DNA from 3 places in the Rhizobium sp. SG570 genome. Region 2 is predicted to be linked to each of the others. Evidence: predicted binding sites of a transcription regulator. Region 2 holds the regulator's gene; each other region holds the start of a gene.
What was found. The regulator LexA, encoded in region 2, represses DNA repair genes until DNA is damaged. The targets are predictions, from matches to a motif close to TGTTCNNNNTGTGTTCNG.
Positions count from the first base shown of each region.

Region 1: a site for LexA is predicted at 1,577-1,594, ahead of FHT28_RS12455 (metallopeptidase family protein). Genes of this name have one in related genera too.
Region 3: a site for LexA is predicted at 2,415-2,432, ahead of FHT28_RS03820 (sel1 repeat family protein). Genes of this name have one in related genera too.

Region 1 is NZ_JAAZQI010000005.1:112,964-118,521, forward strand. Features, by position in the region: gene FHT28_RS12445 (CoA ester lyase) at 1-727, shown strand, start outside; gene FHT28_RS12450 (DUF1737 domain-containing protein) at 756-962, shown strand; gene FHT28_RS12455 (metallopeptidase family protein) at 1,016-1,453, opposite strand; gene FHT28_RS36160 (hypothetical protein) at 1,617-2,567, shown strand; gene FHT28_RS12465 (DNA polymerase Y family protein) at 2,608-4,035, shown strand; gene FHT28_RS12470 (error-prone DNA polymerase) at 4,032-5,558, shown strand, end outside.
Region 2 is NZ_JAAZQI010000002.1:585,822-591,379, forward strand. Features, by position in the region: gene gltA (citrate synthase) at 1-152, opposite strand, end outside; gene FHT28_RS06690 (ComEC/Rec2 family competence protein) at 433-2,892, shown strand; gene lexA (transcriptional repressor LexA) at 2,873-3,595, opposite strand; gene FHT28_RS06700 (VOC family protein) at 4,020-4,907, shown strand; gene kdsA (3-deoxy-8-phosphooctulonate synthase) at 4,904-5,558, shown strand, end outside.
Region 3 is NZ_JAAZQI010000002.1:20,640-26,197, reverse strand. Features, by position in the region: gene FHT28_RS03835 (glyoxalase superfamily protein) at 1-99, opposite strand, end outside; gene FHT28_RS03830 (PilZ domain-containing protein) at 409-801, shown strand; gene FHT28_RS03825 (pyridoxal phosphate-dependent aminotransferase) at 893-2,005, shown strand; gene FHT28_RS03820 (sel1 repeat family protein) at 2,139-2,402, opposite strand; gene FHT28_RS03815 (DUF2147 domain-containing protein) at 2,867-3,205, shown strand; gene FHT28_RS03810 (hypothetical protein) at 3,522-3,683, shown strand; gene FHT28_RS03805 (AMP nucleosidase) at 3,808-5,310, shown strand; gene FHT28_RS03800 (hypothetical protein) at 5,338-5,558, opposite strand, start outside.

The DNA of each region.
Region 1 (5,558 bases), on a different contig from region 2:
GCCGCTATCAGGCAAGGAGCGGATCATTCGCATCAATGCGCTTTCCTCCAATTTCGGTGCCGACGATCTGGACCTGGTTCAGGCGCTCGAGCCGGATGCGGTGCTGTTGCCCAAGGTGGACGAGCCGCAGGACGTGATTGATGTCAGCGACAGGCTGGCCGAGGCGGATGCGTCGGAGAGCCTGCGCATCTGGGCGATGATCGAGACGCCACGCGGCATCCTGAATGCGGCTTCGATCGCCGAGGCCGGGCGCACGTCGGGCAGCAGGCTCGATTGCTTCGTCGTCGGTCTCAACGACCTCAGGAAGGAAACCGGCGTGTTGCCGCAGCCGGGCCGCGCCTATCTCGTTCCCTGGCTGATGCAGGTGGTGCTGGCCGTGAGCGCCTACGGGCTTGAGGCCCTCGACAGCGTTTTCAACGATTTCAAGGATATGGAGGCGTTCGACGCCGAATGCGGCCAGGGCGCCGCCATGGGCTTTTTCGGCAAGATGCTGATCCATCCGAGCCAGATCGAAGCCGCCAACCGGCATTTCGGTCCGGATGCAACAGCCATTGCCGAGGCTGAGGCCATCATCGGCGCCTTTGCCGCGCCGAACGCTGCTGATCTCAATGTCGTGGACCTCGGCGGGCGGATGGTGGAGCGGCTGCATCTTGTCCAGGCAGAGAGACTGGTTCATAAAGCTCGCCTGATCGCAGCACGCCATCACCCTTCGACACGCTCAGGGTGAGGGCTGATATCCTACGAAAGACGCTTTGATGAAACTCTACCGCTTCCTCACCGGGCCTGACGACGCTTCCTTCTGCCACAAGGTATCAGCGGCGCTGAACAAAGGCTGGGAACTGTCGGGCTCGCCGACCTACGCCTTCAATGCGGCCACCGGCCAGATGCAGTGCGGCCAGGGTGTCGTCAAGGAAGTCGCGGGAAAGGATTACGATCCTGAGATGAAGCTTTCCGAGCAGTAAGTACCGGGTACCTCGTGCCCTTCCCCTGACCGTCCTGCGGTCGGGGTCTGAGGTCATCGATCCGTCGCTTCTTCCGCGCTTTCCTCAATGCGCTCCATGTCCTCGTCGCTCAGGCCGAAATGATGGCCGATCTCGTGGATCAGGACATGGGTGATGATGTCGCCGAGGGTTTCCTCGTTTTCCGCCCAGTAATCGATGATCGGCCGACGATAGAGGCGGATCTTGTTGGGCATCTCGCCGGTCTGGGCGGTGAAGCGCTCGGATATGCCGCGACCCTCGAAAAGGCCGAGCAGGTCGAAGGGCGTTTCCAGCGCCATGTCCTCGAACACATCGTCATCGGGAAAATCCTCGATGAGGATGATGAGGTTGCCGGTGAGCGAGCGAAATTCGTCCGGCAAGTGGCTGTAAGCCTCCATGGCCAGAGATTCGAATGTGCTGATTGAGGGCGCGTGGCGGTCCCGCCAATCCTCGCTCTGGTCAATGCGAGCCATGAATGCTTCCTTCCTTCGCTGGTCATATAGAGCCTTTGCGCCGCTTTTACGAGTGCGGATTAAGGCAAAGGAATATTTTCTTATAAATTGGTGTTGACTCTTTTTCCGACCTCTGGAATCCATAAGAACATAACAGGAACATAAATGATCTGGAGATAACGTCATGGCCGAAGCCGCCGTGGCGCGGGAAACGTTTTTTGCCCTGCGTGAAACTATTGCCCGACTTGAAGGCAGGCCTATACCGGCGCTGGCCGCGGCGGCGCGCGAAACGCTGGCGGAGAAGGCGAGACCCGGTTCTGCAGGTGTTGCCCAGCCATTGCTTGCGACCGGCGTCGACGACCTCGATGCGGCGATGCAGGGCGGTGTTCCCCTTGATGGTCTGACCGAGGTCCGCTCGCTGGGCCTGCGCGATGCGGGGGCGGCCAGCGGCTTTACCCTTGCTCTTGCCGCGCGGCTTCATGCGCAAGCTGCCGGCACAGGCGCTGCCATATCCCCGGTTCTATGGATCGGCGATACGGTCGCCACGATGGAGGCGGGCCTGCCCTATGCCATCGGTATCGGGGATTTCGGACTGGAGCCGGCGGCATTCCTGCAGGCTTCGCCACGCAAGCTGGAAGATGCGCTCTGGCTGGCGGAGGCAGCACTTGCCAGCGCCGCCTTTGCGGTCGTCATCCTGGAGGTGCGCGGCAATCCCGCCCGCTTCGGGCTGACCGAAAGCCGGCGGTTGGCGCTGAGGGCCAAGGCGGCGGAGCGGCCCTTGTTTCTGTTGCGGCAAGGAGGCGAGGAGGAGGCAAGCAGCGCCCTCTTCCGCTTCTCTGTCGAACCCGCGCCGGCGCAGGCGCGGCCCCTGCCGGACGGATCGGTGCTTGGCGGCAGCATCGGTCATCCGGCCTTTCGTCTGACCTTGGAAAAGAGCCGTAACCCGGCGCCTCTTTCCATAACCCTGGAGTGGAATGCCCATGACCGCCGCTTTGCCCTTGTCCCCGATGCTCAGCACCCTGCCCTTCCCGGCGAACACGCAGCGCATTCTGGCGCTGACCTTTCCGCATCTGCCCACCGACCGGATCGCCCGCAAGCGCTGGGGCCTGTCCTGGCGTTCGACAGGCCGGCTTGAAACACCGCCGCTGGTCTGCGCCGGCAAGCTGAACAATGCCATGCGGCTGACCGCGCTCAACGAGCGGGCGGAGATGATCGGGCTGAAGCCGGGCCAGGGCGTGGCCGAGGCGAGGGCGATCTGCCCGACCCTCGATGTCGTCGAGGAGGAACCCTCGGCGGATCGCAAGCTGCTGGAAGCGATCGCCGATTGGTGCGATCGCTATACGCCGCTGGTGGCGATCGACGGCAAGGATGGGCTGTTTCTCGATATTACAGGCTGCGCTCATCTCTTCGGCGGCGAGGAGGCGCTGCTCGAGGATATATTGATCCGGATTTCCCGGCTGGGGCTCGACGTGCGCGGCGCCATTTCCTCGGCGCCGGGCCTGTCCTGGGCGGTCGCCCGTTTCGAGGAAAGCCGCATCGTTCCCCCAGAAGCCATGGAGGAGGCGTTGGCGCCGTTGCCGGTGGCTTCGCTGCGGCTTGGCGAGGAGACGATCGCCGCGCTGCAGAAGCTGGGGTTGAAGCAGGTGGGCGATCTTCTGGCCGCACCGCGCGCACCGCTTGCCCGCCGGTTCGGCGCATCGCTGCTGTTGCGGCTCGATCAGGCCGTTGGGCTGGTCGAAGAGCCGATTTCGCCGCGCCGGCCGGTCGCGCAATTGTCTGTCGAGCGCCGGCTTGCCGAACCGGTACAGGCGGAAGCCGATATTCTGCAGCTCGCCCGCCAGCTTGCCGAAACGCTGAAACCGGGGTTGGAAGCGCGTGGTGTCGGAGGCCGCTCCTTCGAGCTTTTGCTGTTCAGGGTGGATGGGGCGGTATTCCGCATTGCCGCCGGGGCATCGCAGCCGCTGCGGGAGCCGAGCCGGATCGCCAGCCTGTTCACCGAGCGTTTTACCGCCATTCATGACGATCTCGATGTGGGATACGGCTTCGAGATCGTCCGCCTGAATGTTCTGCAGCATGCACCCTTCGATGCGATGCAGGGTGATTTCGTTGGAGAAGGCCGGCAGGGCACGTCGCTTGCTGCCTTCGCCGACCGGGTCGCGGCGCGGCTGGGACCGGATTGCCTGCAGGGTTTCGAGCTCAGGGAAAGTCATATTCCCGAACGGGCCGCCCGACCGGTGCCCGCCATGGAAATCCTCGCCGCCCATAGGCGGACAGGCAGCGACTATGCCGGCCACGGCTTTTTCCGGGGTGAACGGCCGCTACGGTTGTTTCGCATGCCGGAACTGATCGAAACCGTTGCCGCCGAAGTACCTGACGGGCCGCCCCGGCAATTCCGCTGGCGGCGCGTCATGCATCGGGTAAGCCGAGCCGAAGGGCCGGAGCGGCTTTCGGCGGAATGGTGGATCGAGGAGGAAGAAACGCCGGCCCGCGATTATTTCCAGGTCGAGGACGAGGAGGGCCATCGTTTCTGGCTGTTCCGCAAGGGTCTCTATGGCCGAGGCGAGACGGCGCCGGACTGGTACATGCACGGAGTTTTCGCATGAACGCGCGTCCGAGCTTTCACGAGCCTGTGCCCTTCTTCGAGATCGGAGTGAGAACGAACTTCTCCTTTCTCGAAGGAGCCTCGCATCCGGAGGAGATGGTGGTACAGGCCGCCCGCCTGAAGCTTTCCGGATTTGGGATTGCCGACCGCAATTCGGTCGCCGGCGTGGTCAAGGCACATGCGCATACCAAGCTTCTCCAGACGAAATATAAGGAAACTCTCAAGGAGAATCTGGAGCTTCGAGCCAAAGGGAAGCCGGAAAAGCCGCTCCTGAAGCCGGTCGCTTTCCAGCCCGGCGCTCGCCTGGTCTTTTCGGACGATACGCCCGACATTCTTGCTTATCCGCAGAATCGCAAGGGTTGGGCGCACCTTTGCCGGCTGTTGAGCGCCGGCAATCTCAAGGCTGAGAAAGGCTCCTGCACGCTTGAAGAAGCCGACCTGATGGTATGGGGTGACGAGATGATGTTGGCGCTCGTTCCCGACGCTGAGAGCGTGGAGACGCCGGAAGGGCAGGAGAAGCTGGAGCAATGCCTGGCGCGGCTATGGATGCGCTTCGGCAGGAAGCTCCATATGGTGCTGTCGCCTGCCTATGACGGGCGGGATCGGCTGGTCTTTGCCACGCTCTCCATCATTGCATTGCGCAACGGGGTGCGGCTGATCGCCAGCAACCAGCCGCTCTATCACGCAACAGAACGCAAGCCGCTTGCCGATATCGTCGTTTCGATCCGCGAGCATGTGACGATCGCGGAAGCGGGCTTCAGGCTCGCGGCCAATGCCGAACGCTATCTGAAGGGTGCTGCCGAGATGGCGCGCCTTTTCAGGGATTATCCGAAGGCCGTGGCCAATACGCAGAAATTCTTTAGTCGGCTGTCTTTTTCGCTCGATGAGCTGAAGCATAATTATCCCGACGAAAGTGTTCCGGGCGAGGCGGTTTCTGAAACGCTGGAGCGGTTGACGCGGGAGGGTGCGAAATGGCGCTATCCCAATGGGATCTCTGAAAAGGTCGCCAAACAGATCGATCATGAGCTCAAGCTCATCCGCGAACGGCAATATGAGCCTTATTTCCTGACGGTGCATCGCATCATGGAATATGCCCGCAGTCAGAATATCTTGTGCCAGGGGCGCGGTTCTGCCGCCAATTCCACAGTCTGCTACTGTCTTCGAATTACCGAGGTCAATCCGGAGATCACGACACTTTTGTTCGAGCGTTTCATCTCGACGGAGCGCGAGGAGCCGCCGGATATCGATGTCGATTTCGAGCATGAGAAGCGCGAAGAGGTTATTCAGTTCATCTACCGGCATTATCATAAGGAGCATGCCGGGCTGACGGCGGCGGTGACCAGCTATCGGGCACGCTCGGCCGGTCGCGAAGTGGCCAAGGCCTTCGGCTTGTCGGAGGATGTGCAGTCAGCTCTTGCTAGCGGTGTCTGGGGCTGGTCGACGGAGGAACTGTCCGAACGCGAGGCCAAGCTTGCCGGTCTCAATCTCACCGACAAGACGACACGGAACGTCCTTTCCTATGCC
Region 2 (5,558 bases):
GCGGTCGAGGTGAAGCCAGGATCGTAAGTGAAAGTGGAGGTGTTCTTATAAAGGGCACCAATATCAATGACACTCGGGCCGATGGTCCCGGTTTTGACCGGCAGGTCTACCGTCTTCTCACCCCAAGTTAGTTTCGCGCTTTGTTCCGTCATGCTGATCCTCCAAGATTTGGCGGGATTGACGCCATAAAAAGCGCCAAAAGGTTAAGCGACTACCGACTAGCTATATGATCCAGAGCCTAATGCCAAGTTATCCTAATGCCGAATTGTGCATTGCGGTATCAACTTTTGGGCAATGCAGTAGGGCATTTGATCCCCCCGTTCCGGTAAATGGCGCAATTTGGCAGTGGGTGTGCCGATTTTGGTTGAATTCACCGAATGGTGACGGCAAAAATCGCGTCATAGCTGTAGTTTTGCGTGGGGCAGGCAGTGAATGCCTAATTTAGAGGCACCGGAGCAGCAGGAGGATGGCAGGAATCTTCCTGGGCCTGCAGAGCCTCACCATGCCGCCACGCCCTTTGTTTCTCGTGCCAAAGCGGAGCAGCGGGAGCGGACGCAGGATCAGGCGCCGCCGGTCGCGCGTTTCTACCTGGCTGTCAGTCGCATCAGATCCTTTGTTTGGCGCCTGATCGAAGAGGAGGCCGCGCATGGTCGTGCCATCCTGTTTGCGCCGATCTATATGGGCCTCGGCGCGATCTTCTGGTTCAAGGCCGATATCGATCCGCCGCCGCAGACGGTCCTTGCTGCGCTCCTGGTCCTGGCTGGCAGCTTTCTTTTCAGGCGCGAAGCGGGCCGCGTGCTTCGGCATGTCCTCTTCGCCGGCATGCTGGTTTGTCTGGGCATGGCTCTGGCGCAATGGGAAAGCTGGCGGGCATCGACCGTCATGCTTGACTCGGCTGTGACCACGACCGTCACAGGTCGGATCGAAAGGCGAGAGTCCTACGATAACGGAGGTTGGCGATACGTCGTCAAAGTTGACAAGACAGAAAAGCCGGCCATTCGCAGACCGCCGGAGCGCGTCACCATTTTCGTGCGCAAACAGGCAGAACCGTTCAACCTCGGCGACCGCATCCAGGGCAAGGCGCGACTGACGCCTCCGGCCGGACCTGCTCTGCCTGATCTCAACGATTTCGCGTTCAGTTCCTATTTCAACGGCATCGGTGCAAACGGCTTTGCCTTTGGAAAGCCGACCCTACTGTCACCGGCCAGTGATGTCGCTGCGGATTCGGTGTCGGACAAGGCGGATATCTGGCTTGCCGGCCTGCGCAACAGCATAGGCGACAGGATTAGAAGGACCTTGCCCGGCGACACCGGCGCTTTCGCGGCCTCGCTTGTCACCGATGAGAGACGCGCGCTTTCGGACGAAACGACCGAAGCGCTGCGAATGGCCGGGCTCACGCATATCATTGCCATTTCCGGCCTCAACATGGCGCTTTCGGCCGGCATCTTCTATATCGGCCTGCGCTATCTGTTCAGCCTGTTTCCCGGCATGGCGCAGGCGTGGCCGACCAAGAAGATAGCCGCCTTCGGCGCGCTGGTAACCCTGACGGCTTACTATCTCATTTCCGGCTTTGGCGTGTCGGCCGAACGCGCCTTCATCATGATGGCGATCATGCTGGTTGCCGTGCTCTTCGACCGGCCGTCGATCAGTCTGCGCAACGTCGCGCTCTCGGCAATCGTCATTCTCAGCCTGTCGCCGTCGCAGGTGCTCGGACCGAGCTTTCAGATGTCCTACGCCGCGACGCTGGCGCTGGTATCCGGCTACACGCTTTGGAAACGGCGCCAGCATCGGGAAAATATTCTTTCGCGCTCCAGGCTCCTGAGCCCGCTGCTGTTCGTTACGCGCTTCTTCGGCGGCATATTGTCGACCTCCTTCATTGGCGGCGCGTCGACGGCGATCTTCTCGATCGAGCATTTTCACCGGTTGGCGACATACGGCCTTGCAGCCAATCTCGCTGCGATGCCGATCGTCTCCGTCGTCGTCATGCCGTTTGGCATGGCGGCCATGTTGCTTATGCCATTTGGTCTCGACGGGCCCTTTTGGCAAATCACCGGCGAGGGACTGGAGTTGGTCATCGCTATCGCCAAAACGGTGGCGGGATGGGGCGGCGATATTACCTTCGGCCGCCAGCCCGCCTGGCTTATGCCGACATTCATCGCAGGCTTTCTGCTCATGACGATGTTGCGAACGAGCGTGCGCCATGTTGGCCTGCTGTTGCTGCTTTCTTCCCTCGGCGTGGCAGCATTCGGCTCTGGCGTGCCCAAACCGGATCTCATGATTTCCGAGGATGGTGTTCTGGTTGCCTTGCGACAGGACGACATACTGGCAACAAATCGCGAAAGACCGCAGGCTTTCATTTTCGAACAGTGGCAGAGAGCGCTGGTTGCGAGCGAGCATCAACCTCCGACTATCCTTCCTGTTGACAGCCGCCTTCCCCAGATAAGCAAGACGGATCATCGCCGGCGATTGAGCGTCGAAGAGCAGGGCGCAGTTCGCAAGGCAATGGATGAAGCACTCGACCAGGCCATGCAGGGCAGTTTTGCTTGCCAAAAGGGCGCATGGTGCGTCGCGATGCTTGAAAATGGCGCGATGCTGGTCACCATCGAGGACGCAGCTTACCTGTCGCCGGCCTGCGATACGGCCAATATCGTCGTCACTCCCGTACGACTGCGCCTGGATCGCTGCCGCTCCGGCGCCATGCTTTTCACAGGCGCCACATTGCGGCAGACAGGGTCCATTGAGATGGACCTCAGCACCGACAAGCCAAATGTGGTAACTGCGTTCGAAAATCCACAGCGCCCATGGGCTCGGCACAGAACATACAATTGGCGCACAGGCACATTCGGCGCGCCGATCGTCCGAGCATCACCGGTCAGTGATAACGGCGAATGAGGCCAACGAGCTTGCCTTGCACCTTGACGCGATCCGGCCCGAAGATGCGGGTTTCATAAGCGGGATTGGCTGCCTCGAGCGCGATGGAGGCCCCCTTGCGGCGGAAGCGCTTCAACGTCGCTTCCTCGTCGTCGACGAGCGCGACGACGATATCGCCCGGATTGGCAGTCGTTGCATTGCGAATGATGACCGTATCGCCGTCAAAAATGCCGGCATCGATCATCGAATCGCCTCTTACTTCCAGCGCATAGTGCTCGCCCGAGCCGAGCATGTCGGCAGGGACGGTTATGTCGTGGGTATTATTCTGGATGGCCGAGATCGGAACGCCAGCGGCGATGCGGCCCATGACCGGTACCGAAACAGAACTGTTCTGGTCGTCGTTCGCAACTTTTGGCGGAGCAGGCGGCGCAACTGGCTGAGGTTTGCCGAGGCTGCCTTCGATGACGCTCGGCGAAAAGCCGCGGCGCGGCTGCAGGCTTGGATTATAGGCATCCGGCAGCTTGATGACCTCAAGCGCTCTGGCCCTGTTCGGTAGCCGGCGGATGAACCCTCGTTCCTCCAAAGCCGTGATCAGACGGTGAATACCGGATTTGGATGCAAGATCCAGCGCGTCCTTCATCTCGTCGAAAGATGGTGGCACGCCGGACTCCTTCATCCGTTCGTGAATGAAGAGAAGCAGTTCCTGCTGCTTGCGCGTCAACATCGTCTTGGAACCCCAGAATCGAGAAAAGCGTGAAACAAATCCAGAACGGACACTATATGTTCCATATGTGTTCCGCAAGTACTTAAATTTCGGTAAAGCTTTGCACGGACAGTTAAATATTCGACATCACTGGGTGGACCCGATAAAAGTCTCATATGGTTATATCCGCGCTAACATATCGGAAAACATAAGGAAATGCTGTTTAGCCCTTCATTGGGCGCATGCAGCCTACCTTGAGTAGCTGACGCATGGATGAAAGCCATTTTCACGACATGCGATTCCGGTACCGATCAAAGAATCAGCCGCATGATCTAGCGTCTTCGACAGGACATGCGGTCGTCTTGCGCCTCTATCGTCTTGCTTTCATCTTGAATTGGAGGATGGATGGGCGCAAACCTGCGGGCGCAGGAAAATAGGAGACATCATGACTTTGTCGCCGCATCCGCTGGATCATCTCGTATTGCCGACCGTCAATCTCGCTTTGGCGCGCGAGCGGCTCGGCAAGCTCGGTTTCACCGTCGCGCCCGACGCCCGGCATCCGTTCGGCACCGAGAATGCCTGTGTCTTCTTTGCGGACAAGACCTATCTTGAACCGCTGGCAGTGGCATCCCCTGAGCAATGTGAGGAGAGCGTCGGCGCGGGGAATGTCTTCGTTGCGCGCGATCAGGCCTATCGCTTCCGGCTCGGTGAAGACGGCTTTTCAGCCGTGGTGTTCGGCTCGGAGGATGCTGTCGCCGATGACGAGCGCTTTCGGGTAAGCGCCATCTCGGCGGGACGCATGCTGGATTTCTCGCGTCCCATGAAAATGCCGGATGGAACCGAGACCGTCGCCGGTTTTCGTCTCGCTTTCGCCGCCGATCTGCGTGCGCCGGATTTTCTGGCCTTCTGCTGCCAGCGCATCAATCCGCTGCCCGCCGATCGCAGCGTGCTGGAGCGCCATGAAAACGGCGTCACCGGCATTGCGCGGGTGGCGATATCGACACCCACCCCGGCCGCGTTCCGCACTTTCTTCGAAGCGATCGTCGGTGAACCCTGGATATCGGAACATTCTTTCGGTCTGACGATCAGGGCGGCCAATGCCGATATCGAGCTCCTGACGCCGGCAGGCATGGAAGCGTTTTACGATTTGCCTGTTCACTCGGACGATCCCGGCTTGCAGGCGCGCGCAATCCTTTTCAAAACACGCGATCTTTCCGTGACATCGTCGCATTTCGCTGCTAACGGCGTCACCTACACGCGTAAGAACAATCGTATATTGACAAGGCTGGCCCCCGGACCGGGCGCCCTGTTCGCCTTCGAGGAGATAGCATGAGCACGAATTCTGAAGTGATCGTCGGCGAGGGAGCCTCCAAGGTTCTGTTTTCCAACACCGCCAAGCTGTCGCTTATTGCTGGTCCGTGTCAGATGGAAAGCCGCGAGCATGCTTTTATGGTTGCTGGCGTCCTGAAGGAACTCTGCGGCAAGCTTGGCATCGGCCTTGTCTACAAATCCTCCTATGACAAGGCGAACCGGACTTCGCTCTCCGGCAAGCGCGGCATCGGCCTTGAAAAATCCATGGAAGTCTTTGCCGATCTGAAAAAGGAATACGGTTTTCCGGTCTTGACCGACATTCACACGGAAGAGCAGTGTGCTGTCGTCGCCAAGACGGTCGATATCCTGCAGATCCCGGCCTTCCTGTCGCGCCAGACAGACCTGCTGGTTGCCGCCGCCAAGACCGGCCGCGTCGTCAACGTCAAGAAGGGACAGTTTCTGGCTCCCTGGGACATGAAGAACGTGCTTGCCAAGCTGAACGACAGCGGTAACCCGAACATTCTTCTGTGCGAGCGCGGCGCCTCCTTCGGCTACAATACGCTGGTCTCCGACATGCGCTCGCTGCCGATCATGGCGGCGATGGGCGCGCCGGTGATTTTCGATGCGACCCATTCCGTGCAGCAGCCCGGCGGGCAGGGCGGTTCGACGGGCG
Region 3 (5,558 bases), 570 kb from region 2:
GGCGCTATGGCTCATGTCATCGCCGCGCTCAGCCATGGCCTGACGCAAACGCCGGGCCTGCACCTTTAATTCATCTATGGACGGATAGGTCGTCGTCATAAGGTCAGCCTTTGCTAAGGCACGCATTTACGACCGTGGAACGGGGCTCGCATTGCCGTCAGTCAGCATGCCCTATGTGGCTGTGACCAAAACTGCGAGGACTTCACCTTGGATTTTCATCCGCGAGCGGCAGGCGCCTCGAACCGACAATCCGTATGATCGAAGCCAATGTTCCTGTCAAGCTGCATCCAAATCGGCACAAAAGGCGAACCCGTTAAAATTCTACCAATGCAATTGACGCTTCCGCAAAACCTCCGTGCAAGGTTCATGGTGTAACCGAGATGAATTCGGTCTGCTCTTCAACAGGGAATGACAATGCTTCGCGCAACGCATCTGGCGAAAGTCAAATCCGAAGTCTACGAACGGAGTTGGGAACGGTTCTTTGTCCAGAGGCCGGCGCGTCTCGTGGCGGTACGTCCCTGTCTCACCGGTATTTCCATGCGCAGCGCCGAGATCGTCGACATCTCGCGCGGCGGCGCCAGCTTCGTCGTCGCCACGACCGTCGGGCTGCCGAGCCATTACTACCTGAACATTCTCGGCCTCGCCTATCGCATCGCCTGCGCCGAAACGAGCCGCAACGGCAACCGCATCCATGTCCGCTTCATCAACCTGATCGAGCCGGAGACATTGCGCCGCGTCGTTCGCGCCGATTTCATGATCGGCAATACCGAAGCACTCGCCGCGCGCGGCAGGAGACGGTAGGCGCAGATCCCGCAGCTTTCCGCTCTTGCAACGGCACGCCAAGCGCCTATTCTGCCGCACCTTGCAACAGAATTCGGGAAAACAAGCCAGCATGTCCGCCTTTTCGCGCTTCACGCCGCTGATCAGCGCCCTTCCCTCCACCGTGCCTTTCGTCGGCCCCGAAGCGCTGGAGCGTCAGCGCGGGCTGACGGTCAAAGCCCGCATCGGCGCCAATGAAAACGGCTTCGGCCCCGCGCCCTCGGTCATCGCAGCCATGCGCGAGCAGGCCGGCGACATCTGGATGTACAATGATCCGGAAAATTTTGCGCTGAAGCAGGCGCTCGCCGCGCATCTCGGCGTCCAGTTCGCCAATATCGCCGTCGGCGAAGGCATCGACAGCCTGCTTGGGCTCATCGCGCGCATGGTCATCGAGCCGGGCACGCCTGTCGTCACCTCGCTCGGTGGCTACCCTACCTTCAATTTCCACGTCTCGGGCTTCGGCGGCCGCCTGGTGACCGTGCCTTATGTCGACGATCGCGAAGATCTGGATGGGCTGCTCGAAGCGGTCAGACGCGAGAATGCGCCTCTGGTCTATTTCGCCAATCCGGACAATCCGATGGGAAGCTGGTGGGATGCCGACAAGGTCGTCGCCTTCGCTCGCGCGCTGCCGGAAAACTGCCTGCTCATCCTCGATGAAGCTTACAGCGAGACGGGACCAGCGAGCTCATTGCCGGCGATCTCGACGTTGATCGATTTGCCGAACGTGCTGCGCACCCGCACATTCTCCAAGGCCTATGGTCTTGCCGGCGCCCGCGTCGGCTATGCCATCGGCATGCCCGAGACAGTGCTGACCTTCGACAAGATCCGCAATCATTTCGGCATGAACCGGCTGGCGACGGTGGCAGCGCTCGCCGCGCTGAAGGATCAGGCCTATCTCTCCGAGGTCGTCCGCAAGATCCAGGCGGCTCGTGAGCAGATCGGTGCGATCGCGCGGGACAACGGACTCCTGCCGCTTGCCTCCGCTACCAATTTCGTCGCCATCGACTGTGGCCGCGACGGTGTCTACGCCCGCGCCATCGTCGATGGGCTGATCCAGCACGGTGTTTTCATCCGCATGCCGGGTGTCGCGCCGCTCAACCGCTGCATCCGCATCAGTGTCGGACCCGCCCGAGATCTGGATCTGCTGGCCGAAGCGCTGCCTAAGGTGCTGAAGGCGATCGGTTGAATCTCAAACGACGAAACCGCGCCGGCCTTGTTCCGGCCGGTCGCGGTTTTCGATATTTCGGCGGTTCGCCTCTCCGTCGTCCGCCAACATCCCCTCTTTCGAGGTCAGTACGTCGTATTCTTTGTGGCGCGCTTCAGTGCGTGGTCATCCACTCGCGGGCGGCGCGGAGCGCTGCAGCGAGCTGCATCTTGGTCAAAGTCGCGGCGACGTCGGCACGAAGCTCGGCGGCCCGCGCGCTGCCACGGATGGCCGCGATATTCAACCATTTATGGGCGGCCACGAGATCTGCGGTGCAGCCCCTGCCGGTCGCGTAGTTCACGCCCAGCTCGCAAAGGGCATCGGCGCTGTTGCCACCCATCATGGCCATTTCAGACATCGGTGTTTCGAAGCGTGCCATCGGTTTTATCCCTGTTTTACTTCTGTTCGTACTTGCCCTGTTTTTCCGTTAAGACCTTGCCGTCGTTCGCGGCTTTCCGGTCCTTCCGGCCGGCGGGTTTGCCCCGCTCGTTTGATGACCTCACTATCGCAGACGGCCTTCAAAAAACGGCTAAAATGCATGCTTAATTCGGTGCAAACAAAGTGCAAATGCTTGGTAAACTTGGGATTTTGTTAAACATCGCTTGCCTTGCAAATTAAGGACTTTTGCGCGAATTTTACGTTTTGTTAGGATCTGGATTTAAACCCTTCGTTCACCACGAAATGAGCTGTAGTCATCGAAAACAGTATTTTTCGACAGGACGCTGGAGGCCGCATAACGGGAATTTGCGCTTGGAAACCATATTTACCTTTACGTTCGCGTTAGATAATCTTGGCGTATTTCCGGTCGCAGGGCCGGACGGCACCCTGGGGAGGAACAACAAAATGATCCGTGTAACCATTCTCGCCGCGGCGCTGCTCGTCAGCGCAAGCGCAGCCTTCGCTGACGAGCCGATCGTGGGCAACTGGAAGACCGTGGAAGGCGATACCGCCGCCATCACACCTTGCGCGGACAGCTATTGCGTGACGCTGAAAACAGGCAAATATGCCGGCCGGCAGATCGGCAAGATGCAGGGCAAGGACGGCAGCTATACGGGCGAACTCACCGACCCTTCCGAAGACAAGACCTATAGCGGCTCCGGCTCCGTCAGTGGCAATACCGTCAGGATGAAGGGCTGCGTCCTGAAAATCTTCTGCAAGTCGCAGACCTGGACGAGGCTCTAGAGCAATTCCAGGAAAAGTGCGAAGCGGTTTTCCGTCCGGAATTGCGCAAAAACAATAGCATGGAGCGGTGGGGCGATTCCGTGAAACGCGTAACCGCTCTAAGGAGCACACCGCGCGAAAAATGCGTGATTATGTGCGCCTGCCCGCGACCCTTCGGGCAGGCCTCATTAGGCGCGGCATGCAAATCGACAATCAAGTCCGGTAAGATTCATGAACGCTGGATGAACCGGTATCTCAGCACCTGTTCAGCCTGACCATGGCAAAACAGTGTCCAGTATAGGGCACGGGTAGGGTCAGGAACATGGACTCGTTTATCATGGCACGGCGTTTTGTCATCGTTATGCTGTTTGCAGCCGTCTTCGCATTCAGCTTCTCTGTTGCGGTCGAACACGCCGGCCGTAGCGGCGCGCAATCGCATTTCGGGGCAAGCTTCACCTGCCTGCAAACCGGCGCGCCTTATTGCACGACCGTGCAATAAGGAAACATCTCTCCATCCCGGATGGCTGGGCTGGAGGCACGATTGCAAGAAAATAGCTGCGAAAATCCAGAGCCGTCTCTTTCAACGTCGTTTGCTTGTTAACAACGACACTCTATAATGGCTCATGAGCAACAGAATCTCTCCTTTTTCACCCCTCGACATCTCCTCCCCCAGCCCGGTCCAGCCCCGGACGTTCGATGATTCGGCCAAGGCCGTCGACGCGCTGACGGAGCTTTACGATCGCAATACCGCCTTCCTGATCGCCAGTTTCACCGAGTTGGCCAAGGGTGCGCCGATCACGGCGCGCTACCGCGCCTTCTACCCGCAGGTCAGTATCGAAACGACGAGCTTCGGCCATGTCGACTCGCGTCTTTCCTATGGTCATGTCACCGCGCCGGGCGTCTACACGGCCACCATCACGCGTCCGCAACTGTTTCGCCATTATCTGAAAGAGCAGCTGACGCTCTTGATGCGCAGCCACAATGTACCGGTGGTCGTGTCCGAATCGTCGACGCCCATTCCGCTGCATTTCGCTTTTGGCGAAGGCGCGCATGTCGAGGCCTCCGCTGCGGCTTTCGAGGATATTCCGCTGCGCGACCTCTTCGATACGCCGGATCTGAACACGACGGACGACGAGATCGCCAACGGCGAATATATCCCGCCTCCGGGAGAGCCCTCGCCGCTCGCACCCTTTACCGCGCAACGTATCGACTATTCGCTGGCCCGCCTCTCGCATTATACCGCGACGAGCGCCGCGCATTTCCAGAATTTTGTGCTGTTCACGAACTATCAGTTTTATATCGACGAATTCTGCAAATGGGCGCGGGATCTGATGGCCAGCGGCGGAGACGGCTATACCGAGTTCGTCGAACCCGGCAATATCGTCACCAAGGCCGGCTCCAGCCGGCCCGAGGGTGATGTGACGTCGCCGCGCCTGCCGCAAATGCCGGCCTACCATCTGAAGAAGAAGGGGCATGCCGGCATCACCATGATCAATATCGGTGTCGGCCCGTCCAACGCCAAGACGATCACGGACCACGTCGCCGTGCTGCGCCCGCATGCATGGCTGATGCTCGGCCATTGCGCCGGCCTGCGCAACAGCCAGCGGCTCGGTGACTATGTGCTTGCACACGCCTACATGCGCGAAGACCATGTTCTGGACGACGATCTGCCAGTCTGGGTGCCGATCCCGGCGCTCGCCGAAGTGCAGGTGGCGCTGGAGGCGGCCGTCGCCGAAATCACCGGTTTCGAGGGCTTCGAGCTGAAGCGCATCATGCGCACCGGCACAGTCGGCACGATCGATAACCGCAATTGGGAACTGCGCGATCAGGCAGGCCCGGTCAAGCGCCTGTCGCAGGCCCGCGCCGTGGCGCTGGACATGGAATCGGCAACGATCGCCGCCAACGGCTTCCGATTCCGCGTTCCCTACGGCACGCTCCTCTGCGTCTCCGACAAGCCGCTGCATGGCGAACTGAAGCTGCCGGGCATGGCGACCGCCTTCTATCGCACCCAAGTGAACCAGCATCTGCAGATCGGCATCCGCGCCATTCAGAAACTGGCCGAAATGCCGCCGGAAAAGCTGCACTCGCGCAAGCTGCGCAGCTTCTTCGAAACGGCGTTTCAGTAAGCTGGCCAATAGGCTGGGGCTCTCGCCCTACCGCCCTTCTGCCGGTACCGAAACTATCTTGGCAGCGGCCGCAAGTTGCGGCCGTTCGTGGTTTGGCGCCGCACCCCAGCTCAGGCACAGGATCAGCAGGGCAAAGCCCGCGAACCCCATCCAGATGCAGAACACGACCCTTCCGACATCCGCCGCGTCAAGCAGCTCTTCTTCCGACATTGTCTTCTTTTGCCAGTAGTGCACGATTGCGGCTTCCA